DNA from 3 places in the Peribacillus sp. NPDC096379 genome. Region 1 is predicted to be linked to each of the others. Evidence: riboswitches for the same ligand, from Rfam matches in the RefSeq annotation. Region 1 holds a riboswitch; each other region holds the start of a gene.
The links. Region 1 has a riboswitch for thiamine pyrophosphate ahead of ACIQZI_RS21675 (ABC transporter substrate-binding protein). Riboswitches for the same ligand answer to the same signal wherever they lie in the genome.

Region 1 (10,303 bases):
ATTAACGAAATTACCTAATGGGACTCACAGGAAGATTGATACTCCTTGAGGGCCAGACCCTATTTCCCAGCTTCACCCACTAGCCACCAACCCGCTTATACCAAGGGGTCTCGTATCTTCATGGCGGGGTCAGACCCCATTTCCCGGTTGTGATCATGCAAAAAAAAGCTATCTCAACAGGTTAAACCTTGTGAAATAACCTTTATTTTTGTGGAATTCAAGTGATTAGCAAATAAGTAAGCACAGGATTTTTTGAAGAATTGGGGTGTTTAATTTTGTCCGTCATGTCGATCCATTTCACTTTTGCACATCTTTCTTCCAACTTCTCACTTATTTCTCCTTCAATGTCATGCATAAACTTAATCATTTCACCATATTCCAAGTGAAAGTGTTTGGCTGCAGTTCGATGTGGCGCATATTTCACAAACAACTGCAGAAGATGGTCGGCAGTATCCGCTTGCTGTGCCAATTGATCTTCTTCATTTACTATATATTGATAAATCTCACGCTTTTCATCCGGTAAATGCGAAACAATATCCCGTAGTAAAAATTCCATTAGAATCTCATTCATCATTAGCTACCTCGAGTTTTCATAAGCCCATTTTTCTCAATTATACTCTATTTTTTGAAACTTGCAAATCGTAATTGTTACTATTTAAATCAAGAGTTCACATACCATCCTAATTATATGCAGAACTTCTTGTTCAATTACCTTTTTTATATTATAGCTATTAAAAGTAGTAAGTCAAAATCTATTATATAGAGATAAAGTGAAACTTCAATCCGTGGGCCCCCACTGATTGTTAGTCCCATTCTAGTGCCGCTAATACCTCCGCTCTATTAATGCGGGATAAATAGTTGAACTAGGCTTTTCTAAAATGGCTATGTTATAATTGGAAAAATCTTTTATGCATTTTCCCTTACTTGTTACTGTTGTTATCCCACTTGTTTACTGAGTGGGATTTTTTATTTATTTTGTTTATGTAACAAGATTAACTCTAAATCAAACGCAAAAAAGACAGACTCCAAAGTAGAGTCTGCCTTTTGCATGTATCAATTATGCTTTTTGTACGTTAGAAGCTTGTGGTCCACGTTGACCTTGTTCAACTTCAAAAGTCACTTCTTGACCTTCGTCAAGAGATTTGAAACCTTCGCTTTGAATAGCTGAGAAATGTACGAATACATCGTCTCCGTTTTCGCGTTCGATGAATCCAAATCCTTTTTCTGCGTTAAACCATTTTACTTTACCTTGTTCCATTGTTGTTGCCTCCTAGTGCGTTCATCACACATTATATTACTATCCTTGCTCAAAGTGACAATCGAGTCAAAAAGTTCTCACTTTTAGATTCCTACAGTACCGAACAAAAATAATTCCTCTTAATAATAACAGGATTTGGCAACGATTGCAAACTAATAAAAGAAATATTTTGGGCTGGGAACTCCGTCTCTCGTTAACTAGTCAAAATGATTTACAGCCCATAAAATTTTGCCGTACTTTTATACAATTCTTCGTATACCCTCTCTACCTGAATGTTCTTTATTTCTGCTATTTTTTGTACGCTTACATGAATCATTTTCGGATGAGTCACCGTATCTTGGAATGGTCCTTCGAACGGCCATGGTCCATCCGTTTCCACCATCAAATTTGCTAACGGATAGTCTTTAATCAATTGCTGAATCTCCGTTTCATACAAGCAATCTGGGGTGACTGAAATATAATACCCATTTTGAATCATGCGCTGAACTGTTTTTTCGTCTCCTTTGAACCAATGGAAATGTGCCTTTGTTACCGAGTGTTTTTCCAAAAGGTCACAAACCAAAGGAGCGTCGTCGTATACCGCATGAAGAATAATTGGTTTATTCAGCTCTGAAGCCTTTTTTATAAAAACCTCCAATAGTTCAATATAAGGCTCAATCTGTATTTTTGGATGCTCGAACCGCAAGTAATAGGGTAAGCCCACTTCACCAATAGCAACCATTTGATGTTTGTGTTTATTCAAGAATGAACATAATTGACTCACTTCCGAATCACTCGGCAGCTCTTGTTCTGGATGAAAGCCGAAAGCAGGCTTTAGTCGTTTATCCATCTCTGCTAAAGCTAAATTTTTTTGAGAAGAAGCGAGATTCGTTGATACACAAATAAGTGCCTCTACTTTGTATGCTTGCAAGTCTTTTAAAATGGTAGACCGGGTACTTTCTGAATATTGATCAAAATGAATATGAGAGTCGATTATAGACTGCCTCACATAATCACCCGCAATTCATTGTATATCTTCTTTTTCCACGATAAAAATTCTTCGCTTAGCAAAATCGATGCTTGTCTTGGTCTCGGAAACGGGACGATAAACTCTTTTTTCACTTGGGTAGGCTTTTCTGATAACACAATAACCCGATCAGATAAATAAAGAGCTTCTTCAATATTATGGGTAACAAGCAAAATGGCCCGTTTATCTTCTTCCCAAACAGATAAGAGCCAATTTTGCATTTCGAGACGTGTGAATTCATCGAGTGCTGAAAAAGGCTCATCTAAACAAATAAGTGATTGCGGACTTAGCAGACTGCGAATAAACGCCACTCTCTGCTTCATCCCTCCAGACAGTTCATATGGATAGGCATTCTCGTATCCTTTTAGACCCGCTTTATCAATCATCTTTAATGCAAGTGCCTGGTCTGTCTCCCCAACAATTTCTCCACCAAGCAGGATATTGCCGAGGACCGTTCGCCATGGCAAAAGCGATGGACTTTGAGGCGTGTAACTAATCGAACCGGTTTCTCCATTAATACGTTTGCCATCAAGCCTAATTTCTCCAAAGTCTGGTGCAAACAATCCACCGATTAATTGAAATAAGGTGCTTTTTCCACTCCCAGAAGGACCTAATATGGACACGAACTCCGCTTCTTCTACACGAAGAGACAACTGATCCAGTACTTGATTTTCACCAAAGGATTTCGATATGTTCTCAATTAAAAGTTTAGTCACGTCTCTTGCCATCTCCTTTCGGCTTCCACTTCACGATCATTCGTTCCATCGATACAATAAGGGCAAAGAATACCAAACTCAAAATCATAATCAAAAAGATCGCAACAAAGACACGGTCCGTTCGAAAGGATGACGAAGCTAAGGTCATATAGACACCTATCCCTTCTTTTGCCCCAAGCCATTCAGAAATAACTGCTCCCATTACGCTGTATGTAGCGGAGATTTTCAACCCTGAGAAGATGGATGGTAGCGCATAAGGCCATTCCAGTTTCCAAAAGATTTGTTTCTTTGTTGCCCCAGCCATTTTCATGTAATGCATCAGCTCTGAACTCGTTTGTCTAAACCCATCCAAAGCAGCCACTGTGATTGGGAAAAAACAAACGAGCGTAATGACAATGACTTTAGGTAATATACCAAACCCAAACCAAATAACAAGGAGTGGAGCCAACACAATGATTGGAATGTTTTGTGAGAGAATGATGATCGGATAAATGGCTTCTCTAAGCTTCGGAATAAGGTGTAGACCAACAGCAACTGCAATGCCCACACTTGCTCCAATTAAAAACCCCAAGATTGTAAGTCCAATCGTCGATGTTAGATGGTGATGATAATTCGGCCATCCAGCAGCTCCTTCTAACCATATCTGCGAGGGGGAAGGCAGGAGCCATTTTGGTATTTCAAAAAGCCGACAAGAAACTTCCCATACGATGAATAAAAGGATGAGGACCAGAGCTGGTCTCCATCCTTTATACCAAATCTTCATGGGCGATATTTCTCTGTCAATTTATCCATAGATGCACCGCTTGGTTGATAAAGAATTTTCACTTGAGAAATCACATTACGACTGCCAATCTCAATCATCCGTTGATTCATTTTCTCGATAATTGAAAAGATTTCTGTCAAATTCCCTTCCATGGTCGTTTCAAGCGGATGAACTTCATATTTAATTCCAGAGTCATGAATAATCGCTATTGCTTCATCTACATAAGGAATCACATCTTCCCCATTTTTTGTTTTCGGGATAATTTGAATGCTTACTAATGAGTCGCTCATGCTTCTCTCCTCCTTATTTCGGTAAAAATTCATTGGTGAATGCCTTTTTTGCGTCTAATTCACTTTCAAGCAAACCGTTCTCAAACATCCAGCTCGCATAGTTTTCCCAAACCTTTTGATCTTGAACACCCCATTTTGAAGCGTCATCTTGATATTTCGGTGATAACCACTTTTGACTTGCCTTTACCAATTCTGGGTCTATATCAGGAACTGCTTTAATTAAAAGGTCCGCCGCTTCTTCGGGATGTTCAATCGTATAATGATAGCCCTCGGAAACTGCTGCTACAAAAGAACGAACAGTATCTGGATCTTCTTTTATTAAATCTTCATTAGTTGTGAGAACAGGCGTATAGTAATCTAGCTTTTCCGTGTAATCGGTCAAATATTGCATATTCAATTTCTCCCCACGCAACTCAGCTTCTATACCTGTCCACCCATAATAAATCCAAGCAAAATCAATATCTCGTTTAACCGCTGTGAAAAAATCCGTATCTCCCATATTCACAATATCGACTTTTTTCACATCTCCATTTTCCTGCTTCATCAAAGAAGATAGGACAGCTTTTTCTACAGGTGCTCCCCAACCGCCATACGTCTTTCCTTCGTAATCTTTCGGTGAGGTAATTTTCTTATCAACTGGGGAAGCAAATCCAGACGTGTTATGCTGAATAATAGCAGCAATCGAGACCAATGGCACACCTTGTACACGCGCTTCTGTCAAAGATTCCTGGTAGCCAATTCCGAACTCTGCTTTTCCCGCTGCGACAAGCTGGTCAGCTCCCGCCTCACCTGGCATTATAATCTCAACATCTAGCCCCTCTTCTTCAAAATACCCCTTTTCCTTTGCAACATACAAACCAGTATGATTCGTATTCGGCGTCCAATCTAAAACAAGAGTAACTTTCTTTAATTTCTCTTGATTCTTTTCCTTCGAACCATTGTCCTGACTATTCCCGCAAGCAGCAAGAATAAGCATCACACTAAGTAAGACTAACCATTTCTTCATTACATTTCCCCCTTGAACATGTCTTACAAAGCAGCAAACGAAGAAACAAGGTGGAAAATATGTAAACGTTTAATAGGAATCGCGCTACGCAAAAAAGCACCATAGGTTTATCCCTAGGGTGCATATCATAACAAATGAGTCCTGTTTAAATATGTTCCCTACGCTGGTTTTAACCAGATCAGGTTCCAAGGGTATGTATCTATTGGATACGGTCTCAACCAGCAACACTGGTCCCCCCACATGTTTCATTATTCAATTCGTTTAATGCTTCATCATCTACTTACTTTGCCATATGTCTTGAGGTTTTTCAAGAGGAATGCTAAAAAAGAAAAAGCCTTTTTCGATAAAGGGAACAAAATAGGTTCCATCACAATCACATCCACCAATTTCTGTGATTTTTTCAAAAAATATAGCCACGCTTCAGATAGAATGAACAAATCCCTGCCTCGCTTTCCATTCCTTTTATAGATATGGTAATATTTAGTTATTCGTAGATTAACAGTGATACTAATGAGTAATATCGTAGGGGGGAACTAGTTGAAAAGAGTATTCTTTATTTTTCCGTTTATCTTTATTCTTGGTTTCATCATGGCTTCAACCACTTTCGCTAAGTCCTTTTCGATTGATCAAGTAAATATCCGCGCCTGGATTCAGCCAAACGGAAATTTAGTCGTGAATGAAATTTTCACATACACTTTTGATGGAAAGTATAGTCAAGTCCATCGTTCTATCCAGAAGGACCATCATGATGGGGTGCAGGATTTCGAGGCATATGAGCTGTTGAATCCAAAGGCAAAGCTTGGCTATATGCAGAGGAATGAACTGAGACAGCTACATGTTTCAGAAGATGACCGTACATATACTGCATCCCTTCCGTCCAATAATGAAAAGAAGTATATTTTCTATATATATACGTTAAAAAATGCTGTGAAATCATATGATTCTTATAGTGATTTGACCGTACCGTTCTTTGGAACAGATTCAAATCATGATAACGATCTTTTTCATGTAAACATTGATTTTTATTTCCCACAAGAAGTCGATAATCAAAACACGTATGCATTCTTCCATGACCGGAAAGGGAAAGTTTCATCAAAAGATCCATATAGCGTCCATTTCTCCACTCCGGTATCTGAAATGTATGCCTTAACTGAAACCCGGATACTCTTTCCCTCATCCATCATGAGTGAACAGGCTAAAAATGCAGCACCTATGTCTTTAAAGGAAGCAGTTGCACAGGAAAAGAAGCGAGTAGAAACAGCCATAAAGAAAACAAAACAAAAGGAAGGCTTTTCAAAGTTTTTAATTGGTTTCTTGGTTCTCCTTATCTGTTGCTGCTTCGTCTTGCTCATCATGAAACTTGTGCCTAGAAGAAGTACAGAGAGCATTCTAAAGCATGATCCACTTCATCTATATATGATTCACCGTATTGGCAGATTGAATCCTTATGCGTTCCTATCCGGGCTATATTCTCTTGTTGAAAAAGGAGCAGCCACTGTTCAAATCCAGCAGACAAGAGGAAGGTTTCAAAAGGATCCTACAGCTCCCAAACATAGCCTTCTCTTTACTTTAACAGCTCCTCTGGGTAAGCTTTCTTCTTCTGAAAAGCTGCTCGTCTCCTGGCTATTCAAGCAGAAGTATGGTCAAGGAAAGCTTTCTTTTTCCATGACCGATATTGCCGGCCTAACAAAAAGAGAAAAAATGAACCAACAGCAAGCACAGAAATATCAACGAAGACATATGGAGTTTAAAAGGAAAGAAAAGGAATGGTTCGCAGAAGTTCTACAAGAGTTGAAAGAGGAACGATTCTTGAACAACAGATTTGCCCTATTAACGAGGGGATTGCTACTAATCATATTCACAACTGTTCTATATTGTTATGTAATCGACTCACTCTCAACAATAGCTATTATTGGGTACAGTGTTGTTGGGGGAGTCACACTTATCGCCGGATGGATCCAATATAGAAGAAAAAAGAGAATTATCCTTTTCATCTTAACGTCTGTCATCGGTTCACTTATGTTAGTCGATATCAATCTTATGAAACTACTTTTCTTTTCGATCTTATTTGTTTTTCTCTTATATGTCCTAGCACCACGTTTTGCATTTTCCCAGAAAGCGACTAGTATCCATTCAGAGATTAGACAATTCAGAAAAGAAATAAAAAGAGATGGCATACCTACTAATCTTACAGAATCTGAACTTGAAAAAACAATAACCCGAATTCTTTTACTCCAAGTCAAGCACTCTAAAACGAAAATAGCAAGCTTAGTAATACCAGAACTTGAATATGCTCAAGCCTTGCCCCTTACCTACCTGATCTATCATGATGAAGACCCAGTCAGCTACTTAGGAAATACATGGAAATGGTCGAATTCTTCCGCTTCCAAAGGGAGCTCGTCAGGCAACAGCTATGGTGATAGTGGTGGTGGCGACGGCGGAGGAGATGGTGGTGGTGGCGGAGCGGACTGATCAAATGAAGATTCCATCAGTTGGGACTTTTCCTTACTTATAACATTAGATGCCATGGCTAGAATAGGTAGATTTCTTTATCTAAAAAACAGCCATGAGCGCTTGCTCTAAAACTTAGGCGATGAAAAAGGTTCAGGTTCTCAAATTACATCACCTTATGAAGGTGGCGGTACGGAGCCAATTTTGCGAAGCCCCGCCCCTTTTCCACAAAAAACACGTATAAAAGGCGGCTTTCACCGCTAACTCATACGTGTTCTTTACGTACTATGTTTAAATAACAGCCGAATTTAAGTATCAATTTCCATTTACACGATTATACTTCAGGAGCTTGTCCTCCAAACGCCGCCCACTCTTCCCTTGCCGGTCCATATATGCCGGGTACGGTCAGACCCGCTTGACGCATGAGCACGGTCATTTGGCCACGATGATGTGCTTGATGTGCGATTATCAGCCCGAGCACCGTGTTAATGGACCACATTTCTCCGTACATATCTCTCTTTTCGTTCAGTGTTTCGTCATTCCACTGTTCGCGAATCGAAGCGACCATCTCTTCGCTTGATGTGCGATATGCTTCTGCGATTTCACTCGACGTTTTCGGGACTGGCAAATCGTGCCGAGCCGCTTTAAAAACAAGCCCTGTACGCCCTATCATTTCATCAAGGGTCGTTACGACATGCCACGCGATCCGTCCAAGTGTACGATCCTCAGGAGATACTTCCTGCGCTAATGATTCATCGGTCAACGCATTCAGTATTTTTTGCGTAGATCCACTTTCATGCTTCCAATTTGTCAAAAAATCTTCAATTGTACTAAACATTCCTTCGCCTCCAATTATCCATTTTCAGCAATCATTATTAGCTACATTCGCTAACAACATGCATTATCCTGCTAAAGATCACTCAAGATAGAATGTCTATCTCCTTTTCTGTGCATGAACTTGCATTCTATTATTATACCCTATTTTTAGGATTATTCAGTATAGAGAGTATATTGAGATGGACTAGTTCTTTCACTCTTTTGTATTACACTCCTAATTCATTCAAACGCAAAGAGTCAGACCCCGCAACAACTAAATACAGTATAAAATACGTGTATGAAACACTACATACTGATTTAGAGTGCGAGGTCAGACCCTTATGAGACATCCTCATTCTTACTATTTAGATTTCGCATATACCAAGATAAATACTTACGATATTATAATTCAGCACCATTAGACTCAATGACTTTTTTATACCAATCAAAAGAATCCTTCTTCGATCTCTTTAAAGTTCCATTTCCATCATCATCTAAATCAACGTAAATAAATCCATAGCGTTTAGACATTTCAGAAGTAGACATACTTACTAAGTCAATTGGCCCCCAACTTGTATACCCCATAAGATCAACGCCATCTTCAATCGCTTCTCGCATTTGTTCAATGTGTTTTCTTAAGTAGTCGATACGATAATCATCGTGAATCGAGCCATCTTCTTCAACTTTATCATAAGCACCCAAGCCATTCTCTACAAGGAATAATGGTTTTCGATAGCGGTCATACATATCATTCAGCATAATTCTTAATCCAATAGGGTCAATTTGCCAACCCCAATCTGATGATTCCAAATATGGATTTTTTACACCACCAAATAGGTTCCCTTGCGCTCTTTCCCCTTCTGGACTTGCAGAAGCAGTTAAAGACATGTAATAACTAAAAGAAACGAAATCCACAGTATATTCTTTTAGTATTTCATCGTCACCATCTTCTTTTTTAATAGAAATTTGATTTTCTTTAAAGAAACGATTCATATAGTTTGGGTACTCTCCACGCGCATGTACGTCTGTGAAGAAAAGGTTCATTTGGTTTTCTAATTGTGCTTTTCGCACATCTAACGGATTAGGCGTATTCGGATACGTTTCCATCCTCGCAAGCATACAGCCAATTTTTGCACCAGGGATTATCTCATGACAAGCCTTTGTAGCTAATGCACTTGCAACGAATTGATGATGCAATCCTTGGTATTGAGCTTGTAAAGGATGATCTGTACGATCGGAAACAATGCCTCCACCCGTAAACGGACTCAATGTAATCATATTAATTTCATTAAATGTCAGCCAATATTTCACTTTGTCCTTATAACGTGTAAATACGGTTTTGGCATATTTTTCAAAGCAACCAATGACTTCCCGTCCTAGCCAACCATTATATTTTTCAGTAAGCCCATAAGGCGTTTCATAGTGCGAAAGGGTAACTAAAGGCTCAATTCCATATTTACGAAGTTCATCAAACACATCATCGTAAAATTTTAGACCTGCTTCATTTGGTTCTTGGTCATCTCCATTTGGAAAAATCCGTGCCCAGTTAAGCGATAATCTGAAAACCTTAAAGCCCATTTCAGCGAATAACGCGATATCTTCTTTATAGCGGTGATAAAAATCGATACCGTCCCTTTTAGGAAACCTAGCAACTTTTTCACCTGACAAGATTTTCTCAATTTCATCCGAATTGATTTCGATCGCATTATCTTTCTTTCTTTGATCTTTCGGGATATAAGCAACTAAATCTGCACTAGACAAACCTTTCCCATCTTGGTCAAATGCACCTTCTAATTGGTTCGCCGCTGTAGCACCGCCCCATAAAAAGCCTTTTGGAAATTCTTTTTTTGTGATTGTCATTTTGATAATCCCCTTTCAATTTATGTAAACAAACTGCTATATTTTACTATCATTTCCGTAGATTCTAACCATTTATGAAGGATGTCCCAAAAGGGTCTAACCCAACACTCACCACACAGTCTATAATGTGACTTATA
Region 2 (10,303 bases), on a different contig from region 1:
TCATCTTCGGAAATTGAAAGATCTGGTACTATCTGTAAAAATGTTGATATCCATTCATTATTTTTTAAAGCATAACTAACAGCTAACCCTATCAAAACCTTTGTTTTCTGAGTCAAATAGAAGCCTTCTTCGCTAGTTGGGTAGATGAAGAACGAGCGAGCAGATAAAGGGAAATCTTCGAGATTCGAGACACGTAATGTTTCATCCTCCATTAGTGCGGGATTCGATTGAATCGAAGCAGAAAGTACCGCAGCTTCAATAAGCTCTTCTACCTTGGCACCAGCCTTCTTTGCTCGCTTTGTGTGAAAGTCAACACAGTAGCTACACTTTGTAACATGAGTAACCGCTACTGCTAAAATCTCTTTTGTTTTAGTATCAATGGCTCCTTCAGACCAAACTTCATCTGCAAAATTTCGATACTTTCTAAATGGCTGCGTAGCTTTCTTAAGAGCTTCTCCTAAATTTTTACTTACTTGCTGATACTCTGACATGATAGCCTCCCAAATTCCTAATTAAATACTTATAATTCTTATCATTTTACTTGGTTATGATAATGATTTTTCCGAGTTATCCAGGTAGTTTACTTTTTAATAATATATCAGTTATTTTTTGAATATTCAAGACTTTTCTTGATTTCAGGCTTTCCTTAATAAGTAAGCGAATACTTGATCCTGTTGGTTAATTCAATTATTCATTAATTTTGTTCCTTAACAAAATGCTCAAAATATGCAAAAAAGACCTCATTTATTGGTATCGCAAACTGGGCTAGAATACATAACCAAAAGGATCGCCTAAGCCAAACAAGCTATATGGAGAGCTGTTATCTCTGGTCATAGAGGGGGTAGACTACTCACACTAAACATCAAAACCTCTTGAAGAAATTTGTCTCATTTTTCATCATAAAACTAGTCCCTTCCAAAATGGTTATCGTCTCCAGAATTATTCGAGGTTTCCATAGCGGCGATTTTCCCCAAATAAAAAAAGCCAAAAATGAATCAAATGTGAACTTTCAGTATGGATCGCCTACCCCCTCCATTCTGTCAAAGCTTATTTGCATATCAATCTGCAATGTTTCGGTAATCATCAAACATTCCTATTTTTCATAAAAGATTGACAATCAAAAATTTCATGGTACTATTTAGACAAATGACAATTAAATAAACAATTTTTACCACTAGGGGTGCCTCTTGAATGGGAAATGAAGCTTAAAAAGATATTGGAAGCTTCTTATGACTGAAAAGGCTGAGATTAAAGTGAGACTTTAAGACCCTTAGAACCTGATCTGGATTATACCAGCGTAGGGAAGTGGGGGCGTCTATACTGAGGACACCTATTTTGTAACCAATCAAAACCACTTTCTTATGCTAAAAAGGAAGTGGTTTTTTATTTTTTAAAAGAAGATACTGGGCAATTTCATATATCTATCTGTGTCTCACTTACTACTAATAGAAAAAATGGAGGGCAAATCACATGACATTTTCAAAGGAAATTCGTAAAGAAGTTGATCACATCTGGGAAGCAAGCTTTCACCACCCGTTTGTTACAGGTATTGGAGATGGGACACTCCCACTCGCCTGTTTTCGCTACTATGTGATGCAAGATGCTTATTATTTATCTCACTTTGCTAGAGTACAAGCTTTAGGGGCAGTAAAAGCAACAGATTTATACACAACGAGTCGACTTGCCAGCCATGCACAAGGAACGTATGAAGCTGAGCTATCGCTCCATGACAATTTCTCTAAACGATTAGGCATTACTGAAGAGGAAAAGAAGAATTTTAAACCTGCACCTACTGCTTATGCATATACGTCACATATGTATCGTGCTGCCTATTCAGGACATTTAGGTGACGTAATTGCGGCAATCCTGCCATGTTACTGGTTATATTATGAAATTGGTGAAAGACTAAAAGGTTGTACACCAGAAGAACCGATTTATCAAGAATGGATTGCTGCATATGGCGGCGATTGGTTCCGGACATTGGTAGACGAACAGATTAAGAGAATCGATGAGATTGCTAACAAAGTGACTGAGGACGATAAACTACGAATGAAAGAGCATTTCATCCTTAGTAGTCAATATGAATACTCTTTTTGGGAAATGGCGTATCAGTTAGAAACGTGGCCGGTTCAAAAAGAAGTACTAGAAGTATAATAATTAGCCAATTCTAAATAAGGAGATTCATAACATGACAAAAGGATTAAAATTGACAGACATATTAGTGACGATTGTAATTGCCATTGCATTTGGCATTGTCTATATTCTTTGGGGTTCCGTATATTATGCTCTAAAACCAATCGGCTTACATGCCGACCAATTTATGTATGGCATGTGGTTTATTGCGGCTAATGTTGCCTTTTTTATCATCCGTAAACCAGGTGTTGCATTGCTTGCTGAAATTGCAGCGGCGTCCGGTGAATTTCTTTTAGGTTCCCCATGGGGGCTAACCGTGCTTCTGTATGGCGTTGTCCAAGGTTTGTTTGCAGAGCTTGTCTTTATGGCTTTCAAATATAAACGATTTCATATTTCCGTAGCGATATTGTCGGCTATCGCTGCATGCTTAGGATCGGTCCTAATGGATTTCGCCTATGGAGAAATCGGTGATCTTGCTGCTTGGAATTTAACATTATTTATGTTTGCTAGATTTCTCGGGTCTATTCTCTTTGCAGGTGTGTTTGCTTACTATTTAGTGAGAGTTTTAGAAGCGACAGGCGTAACAAATCTTGTGCGTCCAGCATCAAGTAAAGATTATGCTGAACTGGATCAAAAGTAAGGGTGGATAACTATGGAACGAATTGCACATGTTGAAAAGTTACGATTGAAATTCCCTGGAGATGCGTCCTTATTATTTAAGGACTTATCTTCTACCTTTTACAAAGGGGAAAAAGTTCTCCTTCTCGGGCCATCAGGTTGTGGAAAATCGACGCTTTTACAAGTTTTAAGTGGCTTAATTCCTCATTCGATTGACGTTCCCATGAAAGCTGAGGCACTTTTATGTCCCTCTTCATGGGGGTATGTTTTTCAAGATCCTGATAGTCAGTTTTGCATGCCTTTTGTTGATGAAGAAATTGCATTCGTTCTTGAAAATATGAACGTTCCAAAACAACAAATGATTGAGCGAATCCATCATCACTTACAGCAGGTCGGCTTATCTCTACCAGATATTCATACTAACATTCAAACACTATCTGGAGGTATGAAACAACGCTTAGCTATAGCATCGATCTTGGCCCTAAAACCAGACGTATTATTTTTAGATGAACCAACAGCGATGCTTGACCCTAAAGGAACGAAAGAGATTTGGAATGTATTAAAAGAAGTCGGCCAAGAAAAAACATTGATTATTGTAGAACATAAAATTGATCATGTCCTAGAATTCATTGAACGAATCATTCTTTTTAATGAAGAAGGACAGATTATAGCCGATGGACCAAAAGAAGAAATCTTATCAACGTATCAAAATGAAATGAGGGAACAAGGAATCTGGTTTCCAGGTATTTGGGAAGAGTATCTAGAAACTACCTCCCTCTTACGTTCGAGGACGCCCTTTGAAAAAAAGGAGAAAGTATTAGATGTGCAAAGCTTTAAAGGATTTAGGCAAAAGGAAGAAAAAATCCGGGTAGATCATTTGCAAGCTTATTCAGGTGAATGGATTGTTATAAAAGGAGAAAATGGAGCCGGCAAAAGCACTCTTTTACATGCTTTCATGCAATTTATCAAAACAACAGGACATTGTGAATTAGTAGGAAGCCCGATAAAAAAAGGAAAAAAACATGCGGATCTCGTGACATTTGTGTTTCAAAATCCCGAATTTCAATTTGTCGCAAATTCAGTCTATGAAGATATCGCCTACTCATTAAAGATAGACAAAAAGGATACCCGAGAAATAGAAGGTAAAGTCGAAGAACTTCTAGAACGGTTCTGGCTAGTAGACCATCGTAATAAACACCCATATCAGTTATCGATGGGGCAAAAACGTCGTTTAAGTGTAGCTGCATCGATTGTAAAGGAACAAAAGCTAATTCTTTTAGACGAACCTACTTTTGGCCAAGATTCCAAAAACACCTTTGCATTATTGGAATGGATGGAAGAACTCAGACAAGAAGGTACGACGATTATCATGATTACCCATGATGAACAGATTACAAACAACTTTGCAACAAGAATTTGGACAATCGATGCTGGGAAAGTGATCAGCGATGAAATACAAAGTATGAATATGAAGACTGAATTAGTATCCGTGTAATGGAGGAACATCATGCAATTAGATTTTTCAAGTAAAGAAACATGGCTACATCGGATTAATCCTAGCCTTAAGTTATTCGTATTAATGATGTTGTGTATCGTTGTGTTATCAGTTCATGATTTACTATTTATGATGAACTTTACGGTTATCGTCTTGATTTTATTCTTGTGTTTTACAGGACAGCCGCTCAAACGAATTTCATTACTTTTCATTCCTTTTTTTGTTGTATTTTTATCGACTTCTTCTTCGATGATTTTATTTGGACAAGGAAACACCACTTGGTTTAAGTGGGGGCTTATTCATATTACCGAAGAAAGCTTTTTTAGAGGACTTCTTGTTGGTTTTCGTGCATTACTATTTGCAGTACTAGGACTAACCTTTGCCTTAACTACGAGACCCGTCTATCTGTTCTATTCTTTAATGCAACAAGTCAAACTCAACCCTAAATATGCTTATAGCTTTATGGCCGCCTTGAGATTAGTTCCGATCATGCTGGACGAATTTCAAACGATCCAAAATGCTATGAGAGTGCGAGGAGTGATCAGACAAACAGGGATACAATCCGTTTTTTTTAAAATGAAAGCTTATGCCATCCCGATGTTATCAGGGAGTATCCGACGTGCACACCGGATCGCTGTGGCCATGGAAGCAAAGCGTTTTTCCGATACGAAGAACCGAACGTATTATTACGAAATCGGTTTTTCTAAGCATGATCTTGTATTCATTTTATATTTTGTCATCTTACTTTTGGCAGGGTATTATGGAGCGGTTAAGGGGATTTGATGTTTTTGATATACCAACGATCTTTTTTAAAGGATGTTGAATGGTTGAACTTATAGATCGCATACATACATCGACTTAAGATATTCGACCCACATCTCCATAAAAAAAGCAGTGAGATTTCAAAAATATCTCACTGCTTCTATATTCATCATAATAACATTTTCCTTTTTTAAATCAATACCGCTCGATCATTCAGCATTTTTTCACCTTTGATTCGTTGGAATTCATGAAGAAGCTTCTCTACGGTTAACTTTTGTTTTTCTTCGCCTCTTGCTTCAAAGATAATTTGACCTTTATCCATCATAATTAAGGAAGTACCAAGATCAAGGGCTTGTTGCATATTATGCGTAACCATTAATGTCGTTAGATTGTTTTGACTAACAATCTCCTTTGTTAGGTTAGTAACAAGGTCGGCACGTGATGGATCGAGTGCTGCTGTATGTTCATCAAGAAGCAGTATTTTCGGATTCGTGAAGGTCGCCATCAATAGTGACAATGCCTGCCGTTCACCGCCTGAAAGCATACCTACTTTCGCATTCATCCGGTTTTCCAATCCGAGGTGTAGCGTCTCGAGCTTTTCTTTATAAAAGCTGCGACGACTTTTCGTGACGCCAAATCGCAAACCTCTTTTATTCGTTCTGCCATAAGCGATTGCCAAGTTTTCTTCAATCGTCATATGTGGCGCAGTTCCAGCCATCGGGTCTTGGAAAACACGACCAATCATTTTGCTTCGCACATACTCATCAACCGGCGAAACATCTTTACCATCTATGATCACTGAACCTGCATCAGGGATCAGCTTTCCGGAAATCATATTCATTAGTGTCGACTTACCGGCACCATTGCTACCAATGACGGTCACAAATTCACCTTTTGCAAGGGTAAGCTCGAGAGATTTTAGCGCTAGCTTTTCATCTGGAGTTCCTTGGTTAAACACTTTATATATCTGATTTAGCTGTAGCAACCTCTTTTGCCCCCTTCACCAATGTTTGCTGCAATTGCAGTTCTTTCAAGCGTTTCTTCTTCATGCTTTTTTCTTTCTGCTTATCCTTTAACTGCGGAATGATTAAGGCACCGATGACAATCGCTGCGGTGATTAATTTTACATCCCCTGTTTGTAAGAATTGAACTTGAAGCGCGAGTGCAACGACAAGTCGGTATACAATCGCACCGCCAATCACAGCAAGCGTAGCTCGTGCAATCGTTTTTGCTCCAAAGATCGCTTCACCGATAATAACAGAAGCAAGGCCAATGACAATCATGCCAATCCCCATGCCAATATCGCTAAAGCCATTGTATTGGGCGATGAGAGAACCAGAGAAAGCGACTAGTGCATTACTAATTGCAAGTCCAAGCACTTTCATGTTATCAGTATTGGTGGAAAAGCTTTTCACCATCGATTGGTTATCACCAGTAGCGCGGATAGCAAGCCCAATTTCTGTTTTTAAGAATAGCGATAAGACAAATTTTATGACTAGTGAAATGACGAGCATAATAAATATAATCGCCCATGTGCTCGGAACAGAATTTCCAAGTCCTAGCAGTTCCATTCCTTTATTGAAGAAGGCATCCAATCCTGTTTTTGCCCAAATTTCCTTAACACTCGTAATGATCGTTGATTCCGAAAATAACGGAATATTAGATTTGCCCATAATTCGTAAATTAATCGAGTATAAGGCAATCATCATCAAGATCCCAGAAAGTAGCGGATTGATTTTCCCCTTTGTATGCAAGAGTCCTGTAATCGAACCAGCTGCAAAACCTGCTAGTATGGCTGCTACCGTTGAGATAATTGGTGAGTAGCCATTTACAAGCATAATTGCCGTGACAGCTGCTCCCGTTACAAAGCTACCATCAACTGTTAAATCTGGAAAATCAAGAATCCGAAATGTCAAATATACGCCGAGAGCCATGATTGCATAAATCAGTCCCGATTCAAATGAACTAAAGATTGCTGTAGGCATCCTTTCATCCCTTTCTTAGAAGCTTATACTTAGATGTTTTTAATTTTTATTTAATAAATTCAGCTTCTGATTTCCATTCTTCCTTCAATTCGACTCCCATTTCCTTCGCTGCCTTTTCATTTATGACAAGTTTAAGATTTTGCGGATATTGAACCGGAAGCTCGGAAGGTTTTTTTCCGTTTAATAGAATGTCTGCAGCCATTTCCCCTGCTTCATACCCGATATCGTGGTAACTGAAACCATATGCCGCAAATCCACCGCGTCCAACAGAATCCAATTCTCCAACAAACAGCGGAATATCTTTTTCATTAGCAACCATAATAACCGATTCAAGCGCTGCTACAACCGTGTTATCTGTTATGATAAAGAAGGCATCTGCTTTGCCAACGAGTGATTCAGTGGCTTGCTTCACATCAGCAGACGTCGCAGCTGATGCTTCAACTACTTTAACTCCATGTTTGTCTGCTTCCGCCTTTAACATATTAATCTGAACGATTGAATTTTGTTCTCCGGAATTATAGACTGTTCCAATCGTTTTCGCACCAAGCTCTTCTGCCATAAACTTCACAGAATTAGCAATCGCATCAGGATGCGCATCTGTTGTTCCTGTAATGTTTCCTCCAGGTGCTTCAAGAGATTCAACTAGTTCAGCTGCTACTGGGTCAGTTACAGAAGTAAAGACAATTGGGATGTCCTTGTTACTGTCCTTTGTTGCAGTTAATGCTCCCATAGCACTTGGCGTAGAATTAGCAAATATCAAATCTACATTTTTGCCTACGAAATTTTGCGAAATCGTTAATGTGTTATTTTGATCTCCCTGCGCATTTTGTGGGTCATATTTTGCATTGATTCCTTTATCTTTCAATGCTTCCTGAAACCCTTTATAAGCTTCATCAAGTGAAGCATGCTGCACAAATTGAGACACACCAATTTGATAGGTTTTTTCCTTAGACGTTTCTCCAGAATCGCCAGAACTGCTAGTATCACTTCCACACCCTACTAACAATACACTTGCCGCTAAAGCGGTCGCTGCTGTTTTAAACCATGTGTTTCTCATAAATATATCCCCCTATTTCCTTTATTGCTTTTATGCTTTGTTGAAATAAATTATACCCAAATACCTAGACTAATTACAATACAATTCTAATTTTTCCGACAATATTTTAAAATAACAAATAAAAAAACCGTTCAAGATAGTGAACTTGAACGGTTCGATATTCATTAGCTACCAACAATTTTCGTTACAATGTCGGTAACAGTTTCGCGATTGATTTTTTCTTTGCCATCCTTTAACGCTGTGACAGTAGCGTGGGCAAATGCTAATGGGATTTCACAAAAATGGCGGATCGATGTTGTTTGAATATCTGCCAAATATAAATTAGCGCGCTTTAAATTCTGTTCAGTGAACTGAAGCATATCTTCGAACTCCCAACCATCTGGGAAAAAGTTCACGCCTCTTTCTGCGTCTTCAGCTTTATTTCTAAGAATATTCACGGTTTGAAGTCCACGCCCAAAGGCTATGGCAAGTTCTTTGTCTGTTTCTGTACCATCATGCCATTTCCAAAGATCCGATAACATCGTTCCAACAAGACCAGCCACATAATAGGTATATTCATTCAAATCCGCTTCATTTTGAATCTGCCAGTCCAACTCGACCCATTTAGCCATTCCTTCTGCCATTTCTGCCGTCGCATCAAGTACTTTGTCTACGATCGTTTCAGGACAAAGCGTAATCCAATCATTTAGAAATAACGTAACGTCCGGTAGGGAAGCTTCATAAGGAAGGAGAATTTTCAGCAGGTTCTCACGATTGTATCCATTTCTCAACAACTTGCTGATTTCTATTAATAATTTACTTTTTATCTCAGCTGGGAGCTGAGGGTGGTCCTCAATTTCATCGATTGCACGCATGCATAAATACGCTGCGCCCACCGTTTCCTGTAGTCCAGAAGGAAGCTGGCTAATTGGAATGACAAAGGTTCGGCTCGTTTGCACTAAAAAATCATGGGCCTTCTTTTGTAAATCTTTTTCTTCGCTCATATTAAAGCTCCTTTTTTATGTACAACTTTCGTTTTCTAAATCTTTTATCCCAGTTTACCAGGCTGTATTACTCTCTTTATATGGAATCAAGTGGGTGTTAAACAGCCTGTATATCCTCGATTGGTGAGATACAGTGAAGCTTACCTAGAGTTGCTTAGTTGAACCAATCGGGTTCGTAGTGTCGCTTTATCGAAGATTTAGCGACACTAGAACGGGACTAACCATCGGTGGTGAAAAAAAGACCCTACTGATGGATGTTTCACTTTATCATACCACACAAAGAGGGCTATTCAAGAATAGACTCCCCTTGTTTTTCTACATACAAAGGTATCTTTATCTGGAGTAAATCTTCTGCAATTACCGTGTTTTGAAAAATTTCACACGCTTCGTTTTGCAGTACTGCGATGTCTTCCCCCATATACCTGGCACTAATATGTGTCAAAATTAAATGACGGGCACCCGCTAGTTTTGCTGTTTTTGCAGCTTGGGCAGTCGTGCTGTGAAAATAATCAAATGCCATCTCCCCTTCATCCGCCGAAAAAGTTGCTTCATGAACAAGATAGTCCGCATTTTCCGCAAGCTGTATAGACTGTTCACACGTCCTCGTATCGCCAAGTATCGTAAGGATTCTTCCTTTATTGGGTTCACTAAGATAATCAGTTCCATATAAAACGCGTCCATCTTCCAGTGTAACATTTTCCCCGTTTTTAATAGCTTTAAAAATGGGGCCAGGTGCTACACCTTCATCTCTCAGCTTATCGGCAAGCAAGGTCCCGGGTCTGTCCTTTTCTACAATCCGATACCCATAAGAAAGAATTCCATGATCAAGCGCTAAGGCCGAAACCGTAAATTGATCATCCTCAAAGACGATACCTTCTTCTATCTCTACAATGGAAAGAACATATTTAAGATGGGTGCCACTTATGGAAAGACTTGTTTGAATATAATCTGCAATCCCTTTCGGACCATATACAGTTAAGTCATCAGTCCCTCCTTGAAAAGAACGACTGCTAAGCAGTCCAGGCAAACCGAATATGTGGTCACCATGTAAATGCGTAATAAAAATTTTCTCAATTCGGCGTGGTTTAACAGATGTCTTTAATATTTGATGTTGAGTAGCTTCCCCACAATCGAACAACCAGACCACTCCTCGCTCTTCCAGCAATTCAAGCGCGATAGCCGACACATTTCTAGCTTTGGCAGGTACACCTGCACCTGTCCCTAAAAAAACAAAATCCAAAATATTACCTCCGATGCATCTTTTTCCTTC
Region 3 (10,303 bases), on a different contig from region 1:
CCAAGAATACTAGGCATTCTTCAAAATTGAATTCCTTCGGTGGATGTATCTCAATAAATGATCCGTGATTGCTCCATTGCATTACAGTAGCTCCTTTTCGGCGAGAATACGATATTCACTTGGTGAACAATTCTTCAAACGACGAAACGCCTTATAAAAACTTGAGGGACTCTGAAATCCAACTTCATAGCAAATTTCAAGATTTGATCGATTTGCACTGCAAAGAAGATAGGCTGCTTTATCAATTCTTATTTTCTCCAAATAAGTACGCGGAGTTTCTAACGTTTCCTGCTTAAACAAGCGTTCAAGATAAAAAGGGCTTACACCGACATGATTCGCAATATCCTGTAACACCAACTTTTGTTTATAGTGATTGATTAAGAAGGCAATTACATTTCTGACCAGTTCAGCATGCGGGGAATGATCGACTTCTGGCCGACATCTTTTACAAGCACGAAAACCAGCATGCTCAACTTTGTTGATATCATAGTAGAAATCCACATTTATCTTTTTCGGCTTTCTAGATCTACACGATGGTCGACAGTATATTTTTGTGGTTTTCACTGCCGTAAAAAATAATCCATCATACTTTTGATCGCAAGCCATGACTTTATCCCACATTTCATCAAAAGAAAGATTGAGTGTATCCTCCATTGAATTCCCCGCCCTTTCTAAGTCAGTCCTCATATAACAATGAGGTATCTTTTGACTCCATTAATTGTGCAGCATTGCTGTCTAAAAAGGAAATAATTTTATCAGATAATGCATTACCAAAGCTAAAACGTTGCACGCCTAATTCCTGCAGCACATGACAATTTGTAAGTCCTGGTAAAGACAATACATTAATTGGAGCGTGTACTGTCAAAGTGATTTCTTTTATCTCATCATAGTCAATCAACCCAGGGACAAATATTCCACTAGCTCCACTCTCTACATAGGCCTTTGCACGATTTACCGTTTCAAAGAAAGGATTTTCTGTTTGAAAGTATGTATCGGTTCTAGCATTAATATAAAAATCTTGATATCCATGATTATCTAATGCCATTCTGATTGCTGATAAAAGATGACAATGTTCTTTCATTGTTCTGAGCCCCATTTGTTTCTTGCATGAATCCTCAATATTGATGCCAGCAACCCCAACATCAGCCGTCCTTAAAACATTTTCAATAATCGTTTCCTTGTCTTCCCCATAGCCTGCCTCAATATCTGCGGAAACAGGTATTTTCACATTTGCTGTAATCGTTTTGATGACTCCAAGATGTCTTTCAAAATCAATTAATTCACCGTCTGCATATCCAAACGAGTTCGCAATTCCCCAACTTGTTGTACCAATTGCTTTAAATCCTGCCTTCTCGAGCGTTAAAGCAGATAACAGATCCCATGCATTTCCTAAAAATAACATTTCTTTTGACGAATGTAATTTATTGAATTCCTGAATGGTAGTCATTCTAACTCCTCCTAATGGTTGTTTACCTCTATTTTAACAAGGAGCCTACGCCTATTGCGTCCTCATTCTTGCGCTTATGGTCTACAAAGAAAAAAATGCCAGGTACTCGAATGATTCTAAATTCGATGAGTACTGGCACTTTTTATTTGATTACATTCACTTTCTCTCCAAAACAGCAAAGTAATTGCCTTCATTATCCGCAAAGTTAAACACTCTGCCAGAAGGTATTGTCACCAATCAATGTGATCATTCTCGAATAGGAAGCCTCAGATGGAATCTCATCTGATACCCGGAATCCACAATCAACCTTAAATCGTAAATCTGTAGAGAAACGCTTTACTAGGTCCTTTATGAAAGGAATGCGCTCGGGGATTCGAATGATTAACGAATAGATCATCGCGAAGTAATTAAGTGATTGTTTAGGTCCGAATCGAGACTTTTTCATCACAATATCAAGGATTGGATGAATACCAATGCCTGATAAAACCGAATTAAAACGTTGGGTAGGTTCTAAATCGAATAAAACTTGCATGTCAAATAAGGATTGTTGTCGTATAAGGGACAAAGGGAGACCTCCTCTTGATTCGAGAGTTAATTTAGTCACTTACTCATCTCGTCATTTGGGGAGGTTCTCCTTTTTTATTACATTAAAACACTTAAGTTACAAGGGCTCAGAGTTATGAAATTGATTCATATATATTATTAAATAAATTTTAAAAAATAATATACTTAAATAAACCCCGAATATTCTTCAATAGGTAGGAACGCTTTTTACGACGAATGGGTGCTTTTTTCATTTTTATTGTTCATTTAAATTGCCATCGTTTGTAAATAAGCTGTTGTATCAAGCCATTTTTTAAAAGAGCACCAAAATGGAATTATTTGATAATAAAGGGCGGTTTTATTTAAATGCTCGTTGTTGATTTTGGCACTACCATTGATTGGAGTGAAAGGAGTGAGACTCCTACAGGAAGCGAGTACCTGTAACGGAAATCATCCCAGGATAGTAGTATAAATATAATTTAAAAGCAACGAAGTTTATGTAAACGGCCATGTAAAAAAACATCTATCCAGAAGATAAATGCTTTAACAAAAGTATATAAGAACATCAAGCAATCTTGATTCTTCTTAAGAAGTTATAATGGTCATTCATTTACATTACGTTGGCTATTTTCAGCTAAATATTTAGCATATTGAACCGTATTTCTCGCTACATCTAATTCGCAATTAAATATGATTGGCGCACCTGGTCTCCAATTCACTTCAAATAACCACAATTTTTGATTTTCATCCATTCCAACATCAATCCCTAATTCATCCAATGACACATCATCATACAAAGAATCAAAGTGGTTCGAAAAACTTATTGCGAAATATTCAAGTGTTTTTTTTATATTATACCAAGAATCATTGAATTCTTTTTGTAAAAAAATATCCAGATAACCAGTATACCCCCCACTTCCGATATTTGGTGCAATGCTTCCTATAGTTCCTATGCGTGGATATATTGAGGTAATGACCCACTTTCCTTCGCCATTTTTTTGTACATGCAATCGGAAGTCATATACTTGGCCCGTTTTAATTTGACAGGAAATGAACTGTTGAGCTAGATACTGTTGTTCTTGAATCTTTCGAATTGTGAATTCGACCAATTCTTGCTTAGTATAAATAGATATGTCCCCAGTTTCATTCACTCTGTATTTATCATTTCCTTCCTTTTCAATAAAAACGATCCCTTTTCCCTGATTCCCGGATACTGGTTTCATAATTACTTTTGGATAAAGACGGACCATTTGCATAAATCGTTTAGCGTCTATTAAATCCATAGAAGGGATAAGATATTGTGCAAACATTTCCCCTTTTTTTATCAGCTTATTAACATATGATTTATCACCAACTGAATGACTTGTAAAAGGAATGATTTCTGCTAAAAAATCCACGATTTCTTCTGCTTTATCCGTTAAAGGATAGCTGGCATTATAGATAACGTCAGGGAAAGGGAACTGCTTTTCCTGCCAAATTCCGTTCTCATATATTTTCCCATTAATCGTTCGGTCTTTCATATTTACTTTCCCAGGCGTGAAGTAAAAGAAGGGTATTCCTTCCGCTTTAGCTACTGCTGAGTAAGCATAAGCTCTTCTCACTTTTTGCGGATCCTCCCGATGGTGAAGCATGCCAATTAATGTCATAACCGTTTATCCCACCTTTATAAAATGCTGTTCTTTAAAAATATAAAACAGGGCTAATCTTTATTCCTATTTTTCAAATTATTGAGAACAATATTAGACCAACTTATATATTCTATGAGTATAGATTTAAAACAGCAGAGACAGGTGGGGTAACATGACTTTATGAATACGATTATCTTTATTAGCTCTAATAAATCAGGATCCAGCAGAGAAGCTATAAAAGCTGCAGAGCGTCTTGGCTATTTAACCGTGCTATTTACAAATAGACAGCATTTTATTGATCAAAGATTGGAATTTCCCGATGTTCATCAAATGATCTTCACAGAGCTATCTGATTTTGAGGCGTTAACAAAAGGGATTCAAAAATTACAAAATCGCGGACTAGTGATACAGGCAATCTTAAGTTTCGTAGATCCCTATGTAAACATCGCAGCAGCTTTAGAAGAAAAATTCTGTACAAGCGTTGTTTCTACAAATCCAATCCTGAATATGGAGGATAAAGTTTTAACAAGAAATCTTCTTAAAAGCCTCCGATCTTCACCTTACTTTACCGTTTATACACCAGAAGATTCCTCAAAAGATTTCCTTAAGGAACAAAAAAATCATCTACCATTAATAGTGAAATCTCCTATTTCAGCTGGATCGAAAGATGTCTTACTGGCAAATGACATCTTTCAACTAAACTTAGCAATAAATAAACTATTAAATAAGTATAATGATACACCTATTTTAATCGAAGAATTTTTAACAGGCCCTCAGTATTTAGTTGAAACATTAGTACACGATGGAACTATTACTATCGTAGCTGTTATTGAACAAGAAATTACGTTCCAAGAACGTTTTATCGTAACAGGATATAGCTTGTTAGCTTATATGGACAAACAGTTTTTTGATCATCTCTATGAAACAGTTTGTACAATTGTAGAAGCTTTTGACATGAAAAACGGTGCGTGTCACCTCGAATTGCGTCTCGTTCGAGGGAGATGGAAATTAATCGAGATTAACCCTAGAATTTCTGGCGGTGCCATGAATCGCTTGATTGAGGTGGGATATGGCATTAATTTAGTAGAAGAAACCATTCAGTTATTTTTAGGTAATCAGCCGAATCTTACAATCAAACATCGTAAGTACGTGTATGTACAGTATCTAACTGTAGATATTGAGGGTAAATTGGTTAGTGTTACCGGGAAAAATCGTGCTAGTAAATATCCAGGGGTGCAAGAAGTGTTTATAAAACCACGCAAAGGAAAGATATTACGGCCCCCTTTATCGATGGGAGATCGTTATGGATACGTGTTAGCCTCCTCATATAATAAAGAAGAAGCGAAACAAATGGCGATAGCAGCAGCTAAAGAGATTCGTTTTAATATTGAAAAACTATAATGATTACGGGCAAAACCTGAAAGAAACAAGAATCGCCTTTAGTTCCATTTCTCTTTTACAAATTGGACAGCCTATATAGGCCACTAAAACGTCTAACTGGAGTTATTCAAAATATAGTGCTTCAATTTTCACATGAATCCCTATGAATCAAATGAAAATTAAATTGTCTCATAATGATTAAAACGTCTAGGATTTACTCCGTGCTTCTAATGTAAATGAAGTTAGAGGTTATGATCGGTTTATTCTAGTACTAAAAAAAATAGTAAGTAGATGTAAAATATAAAAAGACATGAGCATCATACCTATGTTTGTAAAAGCTTATCCTTTTGCGAAAGTCATTTTCATAGACTTTCGCATTTTTTATTTTTAGTGATTTCTTCAGTAATAGTAATAGCACTGGCGTTACAGCGAAAGGGATCATATACATGTGATTCTTATCAGCTTGTTTTAACTTGGTGAAATGCAAAAGAGACAAAAGTTATTTTATAGGTTATGACCTCACACTCTATACATCGTTTACCATGTCATATAAACGATATATAATCGAACTGCCAAATTATTAGAGAACTATTGCTGTCATCATTTGTTTTTTTAAAATTTCCGCTGCTTCTCTCGGATCATCTGCTTTCATAATCGCCGATACAATCGCTGCACCACAAATACCGCTATCGAGAATTTGTGGAAGATTGGCAGAGGTTACGCCTCCAATCGCGACAGCTGGAATGGCAACAGCTTGGCAAATCATTTTCAGTGCTCCATGCTGTAGCATTGAAGCATCCTTTTTTGTTACAGTTGGGAAGACTGAACCTACCCCAATATAATCAGCTCCCTCTGCTTCAGCAATCAAGGCTTGTTGGACATTTTTAACAGAGACACCTATCTTCATAGACACAGGAACTAGTTTCTTTACGACAGATAAAGGGATATCACTTTGCCCAATATGAATGCCTTCTGCTTCTACTGCAAGCGCAATATCAACGCGGTCATTTATGAAAAGTGGAATGGAATAAGCCGCAAGTAATTGTTTAATTTTTAACGCTTTTTCATAAAAGACTTTTCCATCGGCTGTTTTTTCTCTTAATTGAACAGCTGTAACTCCTCCAAGAATGGCCTCTTCAATAATTTGCTCAAGCTTTCCAAGCGGGATCGATTCCTCTGTGACAAGATAGAGGCTAAGATTATCTCGTAGCATACTCATGTAATTGTACCTCCTTCATCCAAGTCGCTCCGTTCATCAGCGAGATCGTATCAATTAATTTCATTCGGAAAGTCCCAGTTCCTTCTCCTTCTGATAGCTTCTTTGCAGTTAATTCACCAGCAATACTCATGACGGAAATTCCCGCTACTGCTGCATCAAGCATCTGATCTGTAACCCCTGCAAAGCAACCAATTAATGAAGTCGCCATACAGCCTGTTCCTGTCACTTTCGTCAATATCGGATCGCCATTGTTCACTAAAACAGTCGTTTCACCGTTACTAATTGCATCTGTTCTACCACTTACAACGATTGTACTGTTTAGTTCTACCGCTGCCCGCGCAGCAAGGTCCGCTCCTGCTAGAGATACCGTACCTGAATCAACACCTCGCGTCTGACTTTTCCCTCCTATTAAACTATAAATTTCACTGGCATTCCCTCTAATAATGCTCATCCTCACTTCATGAAGAATCTTCTCAGCCATCTCGATTCGATAAGGTGTTGCCCCAGCGCCAACAGGATCAAGAATGACCGGGATATGTGCAGAGTTAGCAGCTTTTCCAGCTAAAATCATTGCTTCACAGGAATCGGCGTTAAGCGTCCCTAAATTTAAGACAAGTGCATTTGCAATTTTCGCCATATCTGCGGCCTCATTGACACTAGATGCCATAACAGGAGAGCCGCCAATGGCAAGGGTACTATTCGCACAGTCATTGATTGTGACCGAATTGGTTATATGATGAACAAGCGGATTGGCACTTCGGACTTTCTTGAATAATAATTCGATTCTATTTTGCACAGTCATTCCCTCCAAATTTTTATGATTGGTGTACTTTCTGAAATTGATAGAAATGGTTGACTGGACCATGGCCATTCCCAATGGCAAAGCTGTCACGGATAGCTTGCGTAATATATTCTTTTGATTGACGGATGGCATCCTCGATTTCAAGTCCGTTTGCCAAGTTTGCCGCAATGGCTGATGAAAGGGTACAGCCCGTCCCGTGTGTATTTTTCGTATGAATTCTTTCACCATTCAACCATGAATAATTTGTCCCATCATAAAAAAGATCATTTGGATCTCCGGCAGAGTGTCCTCCTTTTAACAAGATGGCCTTCGCTCCTAATTGCTCGATAATCTGGCATGCTTCATATAAATCTTGTTTAGATTGAATCGTTATTCCCGCTAGCATTTCCGCCTCTGGTATATTAGGAGTAACGAGCGTAGCCATTGGGAGCAAGCGCTTTTTCAACGCTTCTACAGCATCCTCCTCCAGAAGTTGATCCCCACTTTTAGCAATCATGACTGGATCAAGGACAATGTACTGAGGTTTATATGTATCAAGCATTTCGGCAACCGTTTCGATCGTTTCGGCCGAACCGAGCATCCCAATCTTCACAGCATGAACTTCAATATCGTCAAAAACGGCAGATATTTGGTCGCGAATGATTTCTTGGCTCATCGTTTGAATCGAACGAACCTCTACCGTATTTTGGGCGGTGACAGCTGTGATAACCGACATGCCAAACACATGATGGGCAGAAAATGTTTTTAAATCGGCTTGAATTCCCGCTCCTCCTCCTGAATCAGAGCCTGCGATTGTAAGTGCTGTTTTCATAGAGTAACCCCTCCAAATATTTATTTTTCAAGAACACTTTTAATAAAATAAACGCAATACTTGCTCCTGCTAAAGAACTAATTGAAAACGCTGGTAAAAAGCCAAACAAAGCCACTTTTTTCCCTAAAAACAACAGGGCAAGTGGATAACAGGCAAGCGCTCCGATAATCCCGGTACCTATGACCTCACCTACACAAGCGAAACCAATCTTATTTGTATACCTGAATAATAGTCCTGCAAGCAAAGCCCCCATCATACTCCCTGGAAAAGCAAAGATAGAACCCGTTCCAGCCATGTTTCTAATAATAGAGACGAGCAAAGCTTGACCAATGGCATAGCCAGGACCTAACATAACGGCCGTTAATACGTTCGCTAAGTGTTGGATCGGAAAGATTTTGGCAAAGCCCATCGGAATAAAGACAAAGGAACTAGTCAGTGCTGTTAATGCTGTAATCATGGCAGTAAGTGTGAGCTTTCTAATAGAATTCATCGTTTCATCTCCTTTTTGTGTGCCCCATACATTGGCCAAAATAGTTTGGAGCATTTTAAGTGATTTGTTTTAAAAAGCCACACACTCTGAAATAAAACCAAAAACCCCCTTCCTGAAAGTAGGAAAGGGGTAGATATCCACATATAAACTAACTGAGCTAATATCTCCACTTCCCTCCGCCGGCATGATCCGGTTCAGGTTCAAAGGGTCTAGAACAACGTTCCATCTCAGCCTCTTAAAGACTCCCCTAGTGCAATGTATATTTAATTACTGTCATCATACCACGCTGGAACAAAAATGCAATGCCTGAAAATTTGAAATTGATATTTTTTTAAGGCGAGATAGGAAAATTGGATTCATGTAGCGCTTATTTATCCCGCATTAACGGGCAGTAATACCTCCGCCCCTTTTTCAACAGAAAAAGCCCTACAAATAATGTTATTAAATGTAAAAGATATAATCCTCCGGCAAAACCCTTTTTAAGAACTTCTTTGTTCGTTCTTCTTTTGGATTCACAAAAATATCTTTAGGTGTTCCTTCTTCTACTACAACGCCGGCATCCATAAAGATCACTCTATTGGCTACATCTTTCGCAAACGACATTTCATGCGTGACGACTAGCATCGTTGTTCCTTCATTGGCAATATTTTTCATGACGGTCAACACTTCACCGACTAGTTCTGGATCTAGTGCAGAGGTTGGTTCGTCAAATAGAATGATATCTGGATTTAAAGCGACCGCTCTTGCTATACCAACCCTTTGCTGTTGCCCACCTGACAATTCACTCGGGTATGCATGATACTTTTCTGCCAGGCCTACTTTATCCAATGCTTTTTTGCCAATTTCAATCGCCTCATCTTTTGCCACTTTTCTTCCGATAATCAGCCCTTCTGTTACATTTTCCAATGCCGTTTTATTATTAAATAAATTATAATTTTGAAATACAAAGGCCACTTTCTGCCTAATTTCATGAATTTGCTTTTTGGACGCTGTTTTAAGATTGACATCAATATCGCCAAAAATGGCATGCCCTTGGTCTGCTTTTTCAAGAAAATTAATGCAGCGAAGTAATGTTGTTTTTCCGGAGCCACTTGGTCCAAGGATTACCACAACATCCCCTTTGTCTATTTGTAAATCCACGCCTTTTAAAATCTCATTATTACCAAACGATTTATGGATATTTGTAATCTCTAACATCATATCCACCTCCTATTTCATTTCAGACATTTACTGCTTTATACCTTCTTAATCGTTTTTCATATACCTTAAATAAATACTCTACTAAACTACATAAAATCAAGTAGACAAGGAAGATATCAATATAAGCCTCAACATAATTGTAGCCGACATTGGCTGCCACCTTGGCTCTTAATGTAATTTCTTGCAGAGACATGGCATACCCTAAAGATGTTGCTTTAATTAAATTGACTGTTGCTGTACAAATATTTGGTAAGGCGACAACTAATGTCTGTGGAATGATGATTCTTCTAAATGCTTGCACATTCGTTAATCCAACAGAATAAGCTGCTTCCAATTGTCCCTTGCTTACTGTGCTTAAAGCTGAACGGAACACTTCGATAAGAATCGCTGTCGTATTCAATGAGAAAACAATGAAAGCGTACCAAATTGGATTGACATCGTACACATTCATGTTGATGTTATATTTTTCAAATATCGAAGCAAGCAATAAAGGGACACTGCTATAGATGATAAATATTTGAATAATGACAGGTGTTCCTCTTACAAATGAAACATATATTTGTGCAAAACGATTTAAAACCGGAATCCGATTGATTCTTGTTAAGGCAAGTAAAAAACCTAATGGCAAAGCAATCAGTAATGATACAATCGTAATAATCAGTGCTATAGGCACCCCAGATAAGGCAACAAAAAATGTATCCACTAAAAACTGATAATTTAGACCTTCCGACACACTGTCACCCCCTTATGTAGTTTTAATCACTTGTTTTCCTTTACTAAACA

Region 2: linked by a shared signal. The riboswitch ahead of tenA (thiaminase II) and the one ahead of ACIQZI_RS21675 (ABC transporter substrate-binding protein) in region 1 are both predicted to bind thiamine pyrophosphate.
Region 3: linked by a shared signal. The riboswitch ahead of thiW (energy coupling factor transporter S component ThiW) and the one ahead of ACIQZI_RS21675 (ABC transporter substrate-binding protein) in region 1 are both predicted to bind thiamine pyrophosphate.

What each region holds. Positions count from the first base shown of each region.
Region 1 covers NZ_JBIWFD010000007.1:42,064-52,366, forward strand. Annotated here, with positions in the region: gene ACIQZI_RS21645 (hypothetical protein) at 218-574, opposite strand; gene ACIQZI_RS21650 (cold-shock protein) at 1,058-1,258, opposite strand; gene ACIQZI_RS21655 (TatD family hydrolase) at 1,470-2,246, opposite strand; gene ACIQZI_RS21660 (ABC transporter ATP-binding protein) at 2,243-2,980, opposite strand; gene ACIQZI_RS21665 (ABC transporter permease) at 2,973-3,743, opposite strand; gene ACIQZI_RS21670 (thiamine-binding protein) at 3,740-4,033, opposite strand; gene ACIQZI_RS21675 (ABC transporter substrate-binding protein) at 4,047-5,039, opposite strand; TPP riboswitch at 5,178-5,287, opposite strand; gene ACIQZI_RS21680 (DUF2207 domain-containing protein) at 5,577-7,511, shown strand; gene ACIQZI_RS21685 (DinB family protein) at 7,825-8,328, opposite strand; gene ACIQZI_RS21690 (glycoside hydrolase family 1 protein) at 8,709-10,166, opposite strand.
Region 2 covers NZ_JBIWFD010000001.1:1,196,705-1,207,007, reverse strand. Annotated here, with positions in the region: gene ACIQZI_RS05650 (carboxymuconolactone decarboxylase family protein) at 1-491, opposite strand, end outside; TPP riboswitch at 1,167-1,321, shown strand; gene tenA (thiaminase II) at 1,471-2,154, shown strand; gene ACIQZI_RS05640 (ECF transporter S component) at 2,180-2,773, shown strand; gene ACIQZI_RS05635 (ABC transporter ATP-binding protein) at 2,786-4,246, shown strand; gene ACIQZI_RS05630 (energy-coupling factor transporter transmembrane component T family protein) at 4,259-5,029, shown strand; gene ACIQZI_RS05625 (ABC transporter ATP-binding protein) at 5,199-5,993, opposite strand; gene ACIQZI_RS05620 (ABC transporter permease) at 5,968-6,993, opposite strand; gene ACIQZI_RS05615 (ABC transporter substrate-binding protein) at 7,040-8,050, opposite strand; gene ACIQZI_RS05610 (squalene/phytoene synthase family protein) at 8,215-9,033, opposite strand; gene rnz (ribonuclease Z) at 9,320-10,273, opposite strand.
Region 3 covers NZ_JBIWFD010000001.1:170,904-181,206, reverse strand. Annotated here, with positions in the region: gene ACIQZI_RS00920 (DNA-3-methyladenine glycosylase family protein) at 1-82, opposite strand, end outside; gene ACIQZI_RS00915 (bifunctional transcriptional activator/DNA repair enzyme AdaA) at 82-654, opposite strand; gene ACIQZI_RS00910 (isocitrate lyase/PEP mutase family protein) at 677-1,447, opposite strand; partial or broken gene ACIQZI_RS00905 (VOC family protein) at 1,604-1,684, opposite strand; gene ACIQZI_RS24265 (hypothetical protein) at 1,653-2,012, opposite strand; gene ACIQZI_RS00895 (YheC/YheD family endospore coat-associated protein) at 2,593-3,636, opposite strand; gene ACIQZI_RS00890 (ATP-grasp domain-containing protein) at 3,799-5,019, shown strand; gene thiE (thiamine phosphate synthase) at 5,579-6,217, opposite strand; gene thiM (hydroxyethylthiazole kinase) at 6,198-7,019, opposite strand; gene thiD (bifunctional hydroxymethylpyrimidine kinase/phosphomethylpyrimidine kinase) at 7,033-7,830, opposite strand; gene thiW (energy coupling factor transporter S component ThiW) at 7,799-8,320, opposite strand; TPP riboswitch at 8,475-8,579, opposite strand; gene ACIQZI_RS00865 (amino acid ABC transporter ATP-binding protein) at 8,762-9,517, opposite strand; gene ACIQZI_RS00860 (amino acid ABC transporter permease) at 9,540-10,253, opposite strand; gene ACIQZI_RS00855 (amino acid ABC transporter permease) at 10,266-10,303, opposite strand, start outside.